DNA from 2 places in the Nocardia spongicola genome. Region 2 is predicted to be linked to the other one. Evidence: riboswitches for the same ligand, from Rfam matches in the RefSeq annotation. Region 2 holds a riboswitch; the other holds the start of a gene.

Region 1 (5,193 bases), on a different contig from region 2:
GAGGCAGCACGCCGGAGAGATAACTGTCGCCGTAGCTCAGCTGAGCCAGCCACACCAGTCCGATGGCGCCGAGCCCGGCACCTGCCAGCATCAGCGAACGCGGGCCGAGCTTCGGTAACAGCCCGCTGGTAACAGCCGCCGACACCGCGATACCCATCGGGAAGGGCAGGAATACCAAACCCGCTTTCAGCGCGGAGTAACCGAGCGTGATCTGGAAGTAGTAGCTGAGGAACAGAAACATCGCGAACATGGCGATCGGGACGAGCAATGCGACCAGGAATGCGCCGCCCCTGTTGATATCGCCCGGAATATGCAGCGGCAGTAATGGATTCGACGAACGCCGTTCGATCGCGACGAAGACGCCGAGCAAGATCACCCCCGCGATCAACAACGCGAGGGTGCCGCCGCCCGACCAGCCGTCGTCCTCGGCCCGGCTGAATCCATACACGATGGCGACCAGCCCGAGGGTCACCGTGGCAGCGCCGGGCACGTCATAGCCACCCGTATGCGGCGCGGGCACATCTTTGCGCACCCAAGCCAGCGTGCCGAGCAACGCGAGCAGCGCGATCGGCGTATTGACCAGCAGACTCCAGCGCCACGACGCGTATTCGGTGAGCAAGCCACCCGCAATCAGCCCCACCGCGGTGCCGCCCGCGGAAACCGCCGCGAACACCCCGAAGGCGGTGGCCCGATCACCCGCTTCGGTGAAAGTCACCGAGACCAGCGAGAGCGCGGCAGGCGCCAGTAGCGCGGCGAACGCGCCCTGCATGGCGCGACCGGCGAACATCTCCGCACTGGTCTGCGCGAGACCGGCCAGGGCCGAAGAGGCCGCGAAGCCGATCAGGCCGATGATGAAGATCCGGCGGCGCCCCAGGTAATCCGCCAACCGGCCACCCAGTAGCAGCAGGCCACCGAAGATCAGCGTGTAGGCGGTGATCATCCATTGCCGGTCGCCATCGCTGATGTCTAGATCCCGCTGCGCGAACGGCAGCGAGATCGTCACGATTGTGCCGTCCAACACCACCATGAGCTGCGCCGACGCGAGCACAACCAAGGCGAGCCAGCGTGTCGACCCTTCCCACTTCCGCGATACGTCCGCCGCTGTCGCCACTCGAGCCACTGCCATCTCCTAGTCCTTCGATGTATCGGAGAAATAATGACAGAGTGCGACTTTTGTCGTCAAGAGAAAAGTGTCGCAGTACGACATTTGTCTATCAAGGACACAAGGTGGACAGTTTGCGATAGCATGGGCGCATGCTCGAGACCTCGACTCCGATGGGTGCGGACGCTGCGGCCACTGGCACTCCGAATGCCCCATCGGCCAAAGGGCTGCGTGAACGCAAGAAACAACAGACCAGGTCGCGCATCATCTCCGCCGCCCTCGATCTATGCGATAAGCAGGGCTTCGATGCGACCACCGTCGAGCAGATCGCCCATGTCGCGGACATCTCACCGCGTACCGTCAACCGCTATTTCGACAGCAAAGAGGACATCGTCCTCGGTCCAACCGAGGACTTCGACCTCGCCGTGGCCACCGCCCTGCGCGAACTCCCCCACACCGGTAACGAACTGGAAGCCCTGCGCGACGCTTTCCTGCGCGTCATCGATCAGGCAGGCGAGGTGAGCGGCACGGACCCCCTCTCGTTCCGCCGCCTCCAACAGATGCAACGGATCGTGCGCAGCAGTCCTTCGGTCAACGCGCGCAGCCTCGAATACACCGAGGGCAAACACGGCGTGATCGCGGTCGTACTCGCCGAGCGGCTCGGCGTCGAACCGAACGCGCGCGAGGTACAGCTCATCCTCCGGACCTGGCAATTGATCGGCCATGTCAGTGTGGAGTACTCCGGTGCGCAGTTCCTCCACGAGGACATCGCGACCGCGGCCGAGGCGGAGTACACCGCGTTCACCGAGACCTTCGATGCTTTCGTGCGTGCCTGCTGTAGCGCACGAACGAGCGCCTGCCAGTGAGTTCTGCGACAGATTTCGGTCACCGGCCACCGGCCGGTTATGATGCCGGGCAGGTCATGAGTACCAGCATCAAGCCCCGGCTCGCTGGTCGGCAACCCTCCAGCAGCGGTGGGGTGCTCCGGGTGATGACCTGGCTCCCGAGGGCCGGGAGCAAGCGCGCATCAGGAGGTATAGGTAGTCGATATGTGTTGCCACCTGCCACTCCGTTAACCTCTGCTGCAGCGTCGACCATCATTTTGGAGCGAGAATGAGCGAATCCACCGCGCCTGCGGCCGAACACGACCCGACGCAGTGGTCCTTCGAGACCAAGCAGGTCCACGCGGGCCAGGCTCCCGACAGCACCACCGGAGCCCGTGCCCTGCCGATCTACCAGACCACCTCCTACGCCTTCCGCGACACCGAGCACGCGGCGGCACTGTTCGGCCTGACCGAGCCGGGCAATATCTACACCCGGATCATGAATCCCACCCAGGACGTGGTGGAACAGCGCATCGCCGCCCTGGAGGGCGGGGTGGCCGCGCTGCTGCTCGCCTCAGGGCAAGCCGCGGAGACCTTCGCGATCCTCAACCTCGCAGGCGCGGGCGACCATATCGTGTCCAGCCCGCACCTCTACGGCGGCACCTACAACCTCTTCCGCTACTCGCTGGCCAAGCTCGGCATCGAGGTGTCCTTCGTCGAAGATCCCGACGACCTGGAGCAGTGGCGAGCCGCGATCCGCCCGAACACCAAAGCCTGCTACGGCGAAACCATCGCCAACCCCAGCAGCGCCGTATTCGATATCCCCGGGGTCTCCGCCGTCGCCCATGCCGCGGGCATCCCGTTGATCGTTGACAACACCGTCGCCACCCCGTACCTGATCCAGCCGCTGGCACACGGCGCCGATATCGTCGTGCACTCGGCCACGAAATATCTCGGCGGGCACGGCGCGGCCGTTGCCGGCGTGATCATCGACGGCGGCACCTTCGACTGGACGGTCACCGATGAGCAGGGGCAATCCCGGTTCACCGACTTCACCACCCCCGATCCGAGCTATCACGGCGTCGTGTACGCCGATCTCGGCGCGCCAGCCTTCGCACTCAAGGCTCGGGTGCAACTGCTGCGCGACCTCGGCTCGGCGATCTCACCGTTCAACGCGTTCTTGATCAGCCAGGGCATCGAAACACTGAGCCTGCGGATGGAGCGGCACGTCGCCAATGCCAAGAAGGTCGCGAAGTTCCTGAGCACTCACCCCGCGGTCGAGGCGGTGCACTACGCGGGCCTGCCCTCCTCACCGTGGTATGAGCGCGGACTGCGGCTGGCCCCGAAGGGCACCGGCGCCATCGTCGCGTTCGAGCTGCGTGGCGGGGTGGACGCGGGCAAGAAGTTCGTCGATAGCCTGGCCCTGCACAGCCACGTGGCCAATATCGGGGATGTGCGCTCCCTCGTGATCCATCCAGCGTCGACAACACATTCCCAGCTCACCCCGGAAGCGCAGCTGGCCTCCGGTGTCACTCCCGGCCTCGTCCGCCTCGCGGTGGGTATCGAAGGCATCGAGGACATCCTGGCCGATCTACGCATCGGTTTCGCGGCGGCGACGTGACCGTGTGTAGCGAAGCGAGCGCTCTGACCTCCAGCACGGTCCTGCCACCTCCGGACGGGCAGCTCGGCAGCATCGCGATCGGGGACGTACTGCTGGAGAGTGGCGAGGTCATCGCCGATGTGCGTCTCGGGGTGCAGCGCTGGGGGGAACTCTCCCCGGAACTGGACAATGTCGTACTCGTCGAACACGCGCTGACCGGCGACTCACATGTCGTCGGTCGGCCCGATCACATCCATCAGCTGCCCGGCTGGTGGGACGGCATGGTCGGACCGGGCGCACCATTGGATACCGACGAATGGTGCGTGATCGCGACGAACGTGCTCGGCGGCTGCAAGGGCAGCACCGGCCCCTCCTCCCAGGCCCCGGATGGAAAGCCCTGGGGGGCAAGGTTTCCGGAGATCTCCATCCGCGATCAGGTGACCGCGGAGATGATACTGATGGACCTGCTCGGCATCGACCGGCTCGCCGCTGTGGTCGGTGGATCGATGGGCGGGATGCGGGTGCTGGAGTGGATGGTCGGCGCGCCGGACCGGGTAGCCGCCGCATTGGTACTCGCGGTCGGCGCCCGCGCCACCGCCGACCAGATCGGCACCCAGACCACGCAGATCGCGGCGATCAAGGCCGATCCGGACTGGCAAGGCGGCAACTATCACGGCACCGGCCGCACCCCGATCACCGGGATGGGTATCGCCCGGCGCATCGCGCACCTGACCTACCGCACCGAATTCGAACTCGATCACCGCTTCGAGAACAAGCCCCAGGGCGACGAGGACCCACGGGCAGGCGGCCGCTACGCGATACAGAGCTACCTCGACCACCAGGCCGATAAGCTCTGCAAACGCTTCGATCCTGCCACCTATGTCCTGCTGACCGAGGCGATGAACCGGCACGATATCGGCCGTGGCCGTGGCGGCATCGAAACCGCGCTCGCGGCGACCACGGTACCGTGCGTAGTCGGCGGCGTGGACTCCGACCGGCTGTATCCCCTGCGCACCCAGCAGGAACTGGCTGATCTGCTACCCGGCTGCGACGGGCTGGAGGTGCTGAATTCACGCTATGGGCACGACGGATTCCTCACCGAGACCGCGGCGGTATCGAAACTTCTGACCGAGACCATGCGGCTGGCCAGGGCGGGCGTGCGGCCCGGACGCTGAGCGGCGCCGAATCTCTTCGGGGAACGCAGCTCACCCAGCACGGCCGACCGACACCAGACCCAGCCGGATCACGATCCACCGCTGGGGCACTAGCCGGTGCCGAGAGTATCGATCGTGGCCGCCAGAAATATGATGCTGGAGCCGAGCAGCGTCAGCGCGCCGACATCGAAGGGCTTGCTGCGCACCGCGAGCAGCCCGACCCGCGCGGTCGGCAGGCATAACCGGAACGCCGCGGCCAGCAACGTCGCACCGCCGAAGAACAGTGCCCCCCGCCGCCACCGCTCGGCCACGACGAACACCGCCGCCACCACGATGACCAGTACCACAATCGCCATCGGCAGATGGTGACGCAGGAATTCCGCCCCAGGACCGCTGCGCTCGGCCCGATGACGTGCGGCAGGGGTGTCGACATCGGTCACGCCTGCGATTCTCGCAGAAGTCTGGCATTCCCCGGACACGCGGGGCGAACCCGCTGCCGAGGCTGAACTATCG
Region 2 (5,193 bases):
CCTCCCCGAGCACCTCGGCAGGCGACTCGAAGAAATGCAGGAACAGCTTGTGCGGCCGATCACCGGCATCGCGGATGGCCCACTGCTCCAGCGTATTGGCGACCATATCGACCTGCTTGGAATGCCTGCGCGCCGCTTCCGAGCCTTCGTCGTAGTCGATGTCCTCAGGATCGACGATGACCTCGATGGTCGGGGAATGATCCAGCTCGCGCAGTTCCAACGGGGTGAACTTGGCCTGGGCAGGCCCGCGGCGGCCGAAGACGTGCACCTCGACGGCCTTATTGGCCCGCAGCCCCTGGTACACGTTCGGCGGGATTTCCGTCGGCAACAGTTCGTCGCCGGTCTTGGCCAGCACCCTGGCCACGTCGAGGGCGACATTGCCGACGCCGAGCACCGCGACTTTCTCCGCCTCCAGCGGCCACGTGCGCGACACATCCGGGTGCCCGTCGTACCAGGACACGAAGTCGGCGGCACCGAAGGAGCCATCCAGGTCGATCCCGGGGATGGCCAGCGCACGATCCGCGTTGGCACCGGTGGAGAAGATCACCGCATCGTAGAAGGCACGCAGATCGTCGAGGGTGATATCGGTGCCGTAGTCGATATTGCCGAGCAACCGCACCTGCGGTTTATCGAGGACCTTGTGCAGAGCGGTGATGATGCCCTTGATCCGGGGATGATCCGGGGCCACACCGTAGCGAATCAGCCCGAACGGCGCGGGCATGCGCTCGAACAGGTCGATACTCACTTCCGCATCGGACTTCATCAACGCGTCGGCGGCATAGATCCCGGCCGGTCCGGCACCCACGATCGCGACGCGGAGTGGGCGGGTCGCTGCACTCTGTTCGGTCATCTCTTACGCGCACCCTCAATGGTCGAAAACAATTAATGACGTCCCACTTAGCTTAGGCTAAGTTGACACACTGGCTGTCGCATCCGGATGGGCGGATGCCTGCCGGGGGCCGCACGGTGCTCCGTTCACCGTGGCGATCGGATTCGATATGGCGATAAGCCGCCGGTTTGCTGTGCCGACCTCCTTTTCCCGATTCTATCCGGGAAATAGCTACCGCCCCGACCCGGTATGCGCATCCGGTGCACACCATCGACCATCGCGCTGCGCGCGACCGGCCGACACGATCATGCCGTATCCACGCGCACAGGCCGAGAGCAGCCGTCCGATACGCCGCGCGCCCCTACCGTCGCCACGATCCGGGGTCGGGTATTCGATACCGCCGCTCACCAGGGATCATCGAACAATGACCGAGCAGCAGCCGAGCGCAGGCGAGGACGAAAACATCCGGATCGATCAAACCGACAAGCCCTCCGTGGCGCCGTTCCTCGCGGCCGCGGCAGTCGCGCTGGTCGTGCTCATCGCGATCGTGCTCGGCATGATCCTGTCGCCTACTGAGAAAAATGTCACAGACGCCGACCGCATCGCCGCGGCCGTGCACAACTTCATCGAAGGCACCAACCGCACCGGCAAAGTGCCCCCGCCCGGCACCGCATGCCAAACCTTCGACGCCGACCGAGTACCGCTGGCCGGGCAGCTCGGCGGCGGAAAATCTGTCCAGATCACGAAGATCGATGGCACCGTGGTGGAGGGTGACACGGGGAAGACGACCGTGACAACCGAGACCAACGGCACCGAGCAGACCACGGTATGGAGTCTCATCCGATCCGATGGCACCTGGCTGGTCTGCACCTGAGCGCTCACGCACACCACCTGAGCGCCAGCGCACCGGACAGCACAGGTTGACAGGGCAGCCCGGGTCGGTGCACTCTCAGCCGAAGGTCATGAGAACCAGCGTCAAGCCCCGGCACTGCTGGTCGGCAACCCTCCTCCGCGGTGGGGTGCTCCGGGTGACGACCTGGCCGTGCCGCCATCTGGGACACGGCAAGTGCGGATTCGCAGGAGGAGCGCATGAGTTACGCCGGTGACATCACCCCGCGGCAGACCTGGGAGCTGTTACTGAACAACCCCGAAGCCGTCCTGGTCGACGTACGGACGACAGCCGAATGGACGTTCGTCGGCGTACCCGACACCAGTTCGATCGACCGACCGACCCTGCTGGTCGAGTGGGTCGATTTCACCGGCGCCCGCAACGAGACATTCGTCGAGGACTTGAAGCAAGCGCTCGGTGACCACAACCCGGATGCTCCGATACTGTTCCTGTGTCGTTCCGGCCAACGTTCGATGGGGGCGGCGAGCGCAGCCACCGCGGCGGGTTACCGCACCTGCTACAACGTGCTGGAGGGTTTCGAAGGCCCGCTCGACGCATTCGGCCATCGCGGCGGCTCCGGCTGGCGCGCCGACGGCCTGCCATGGCGGCAGTCGTGATCACCGGCGGCGCATTCGATAAACCGCTGCCAGAAGGGGTCGGCCCCGCGACGCTCGGGGTGCGGGGTGGACTGCGGCGTTCCGGTTTCGAGGAGACCTCCGAGGCGCTGTATCTGAGCTCCGGCTTCGTCTACCAGAGCGCAGAGGCCGCCGCGGCCGCGTTCACCGGCGAGGTCGAACACTTCGTCTACTCCCGCTACGGCAATCCCACAGTCGCCATGTTCGAGGAACGGATGCGGCTCATCGACGGCGCCGAGGCATGTTTCGCCACCGCGAGCGGTATGTCGGCGGTATTCACCGCCTTGGGCGCGCTGCTCGGCGCAGGCGACCGCCTCGTGGCCGCGCGCAGTCTGTTCGGTTCCTGCTTCGTAGTGTGCGAGGAGATCCTGCCGCGCTGGGGCGTGGAAACGGTCTTCGTCGACGGCGACGACCTCGACCAGTGGGAACAGGCGCTGTCGGTGCCCACCGCGGCGGTGTTCTTCGAAACCCCCGCCAATCCGATGCAGACCCTGGTCGACATCCGCCGGGTGAGCGAACTGGCCCATGCCGCAGGCGCGAAAGTAGTGCTGGACAACGTCTTCGCCACACCATTACTACAGCGCGGCTTCGAACTCGGCGCCGACGTAGTGGTGTACTCGGGGACCAAGCACATCGATGGGCAGGGCCGGGTACTCGGTGGCGCCATCCTCGGCTCCGAGGAGTACATCGGCGGGCCGGTGAAAACACTGATGCGCCATACCGGCCCGGCATTGAGCCCGTTCAACGCCTGGACCCTGCTCAAAGGTCTGGAAACCATGCCGCTGCGGGTGCGCCATTCGGCAGACTCCGCACTGCGGATCGCCCGCTTCCTGGAAAACCACCCGGCGGTCAACTGGGTGAGATATCCATTCCTGGAATCACATCCGCAGCACGAACTGGCCACCAGCCAGATGAGCGCGGGCGGCACCGTGGTCACCTTCGAACTGAAGGCAGCCGGAAACGCGGCACAGCAACGCGCTTTCGAAACCTTGAACCGGCTGCGCGTCATCGATATCTCCAACAATCTCGGTGACGCCAAAACCCTGATCACCCACCCGGCCACCACCACCCACCGCGCCATGGGCCCCGAAGGTCGCGCCACCATCGGCCTCAGCGACGGCGTCGTCCGCCTCTCGGTAGGCCTGGAGGACGTCGAAGACTTGCTCGCCGACCTCGACCAAGCGCTGTCCTGACCCACCGGACTCCGGTCCACGACTGCGCTGGCCGCCTTACCGACATGCTGAAGCCAAATGGTCGAACTGGATGTTAGATCGGCCGAATCCGCACCCTTTGACGAGGGTCTCGTTCAACTGCCTTAACATGGAATGCCGTCGGATTCGTTGCACGGTCGAGGTGTCCGAGTATGTGCGGAAAGGCGCTCAGGTATCCGGCAGTCAATGAGGTAATGATGCTGATTCCCTCGGTGTTCGGATCTTTGTGCCCGATCCAGTGCAATCCACTGTTCCGGAGCGCATTCTTCTCGTCCAAGTCGGCCAACTGATTCTTGTCGCGAGTGATTATCGCATCGAATGCTCGTCTTTTCAGTTCGGTGAAAAGCGGGATATCCAACTCGTCCATGAGTTCTTCTTCGGCAGCAGTCCGGAATACCTGATTCGGAAAGACCAGCCTCAGCACGGGCAATATCGCGTCTGTCTCGTTGGCATCGAGATAGAATCTCACGCGGACCTCACCTGCTCATCAAAGCTGATGGCGTCAAGCGCGGCCTCGGGGGACACTGCCGAATAGAAGCGCTGCACCTCCTGCGCGGATATCCCGTTCTCTCCGCGTTGCAGTCTCGCGATCGTATCGTAGGGGACACGAGTGCCGCTGATGGTAGGCCAGCCACCCAGGCGGGCTTCACGAACATCCAGACGCTGTCGCGGATGCAGGAAATCGACCACTGGGTCACCGTGGAAGTTCTGGAACGGCGCGAACACCTCCACCAATTGGGCGATCACCCGCTGCCGTGGCCGCTTCACGAGGTCGGTGGCTTCGCCTTGCTCGTCGATCAGGAAGATCGAATCACCATCCGATACAAGCTGATAGCGGGACGGATGTTCGGTCAGATCCATATCAGCGAGCTCCAGGAACGCTTTTCGGACCCGTTGCAACGGCACCTGAGACCGCAGGTAGACCACCGTCCGCAATGCCACAACGTCACGGAACGAATACAGCACTCGAGGCTTGGAGCCCAACTCGGGCACAAGCAACGGATTGCGCGGTCTCCGCCATGAGGAAAGCTGCCCTCGCGTAGCCCCTGTCAGGGCGCAAGTCAGATCGACCGGAAACGCCATGATTCACCCCCCTTCTTCGACCGTGGTCGATCTGCTCTCATCGGGCCATTCTGAACGATAAAGCGCATCTTGGAAACAACCCCCTGCACACAAGTGTGTCGCCTGGCACAGTACCTGCTGGTCGGCGTAGCCGAGACTGTTTCAGGCACAACTACCGACCCCATCTCGCGTTATTGTCATACTGTCAATACACCCCGATTGTGTCTGGGGTCGCACCGACCGCCGGTGCGTGGGATCAACGACGAACCGAGGTAAGGCGTGAGCACTCCATCCACCGCCGCACAGGGCCCGCTCGCGGGCATCAAGGTCATCGAGCTGGCCGGTATCGGCCCCGGTCCGCACGCCGCGCTACTGCTCGCCGATCTGGGCGCCGACGTGGTGCGGGTACAGCGCGCAGGGCAGTTGCCCGGCGGGTTCAGCAGGCCGCAGCTGCGGGGCAGGACCATCGTCGAGGCCGACCTCAAGGACCCGGCTGATATCGCGAAGGTACTGCGGCTGATCGAGCGGGCGGATGTTCTGATCGAGGGCTTCCGTCCCGGTGTCACC

Evidence for each region. A riboswitch is a leader RNA that binds a small molecule or an ion and turns the genes downstream of it on or off. The one in region 2 is predicted to bind S-adenosylmethionine.
Region 1: another riboswitch for S-adenosylmethionine. It lies ahead of ACL02S_RS14125 (bifunctional o-acetylhomoserine/o-acetylserine sulfhydrylase); the one in region 2 lies ahead of ACL02S_RS06165 (rhodanese-like domain-containing protein).

What each region holds. Positions count from the first base shown of each region.
Region 1 covers NZ_JBJZOO010000006.1:57,140-62,332, forward strand. The annotation lists gene ACL02S_RS14115 (MFS transporter) at 1-1,126, opposite strand, end outside; gene ACL02S_RS14120 (TetR family transcriptional regulator) at 1,255-1,968, shown strand; SAM riboswitch class IV at 2,021-2,131, shown strand; gene ACL02S_RS14125 (bifunctional o-acetylhomoserine/o-acetylserine sulfhydrylase) at 2,216-3,547, shown strand; gene metX (homoserine O-acetyltransferase MetX) at 3,550-4,701, shown strand; gene ACL02S_RS14135 (DUF3017 domain-containing protein) at 4,791-5,036, opposite strand.
Region 2 covers NZ_JBJZOO010000002.1:241,348-246,540, reverse strand. The annotation lists gene ACL02S_RS06175 (FAD-dependent oxidoreductase) at 1-850, opposite strand, end outside; gene ACL02S_RS06170 (Rv0361 family membrane protein) at 1,254-1,703, shown strand; SAM riboswitch class IV at 1,788-1,904, shown strand; gene ACL02S_RS06165 (rhodanese-like domain-containing protein) at 1,919-2,335, shown strand; gene ACL02S_RS06160 (O-succinylhomoserine sulfhydrylase) at 2,320-3,546, shown strand; gene ACL02S_RS06155 (hypothetical protein) at 3,620-4,033, opposite strand; gene ACL02S_RS06150 (DUF433 domain-containing protein) at 4,030-4,425, opposite strand; gene ACL02S_RS06145 (CaiB/BaiF CoA transferase family protein) at 4,906-5,193, shown strand, end outside.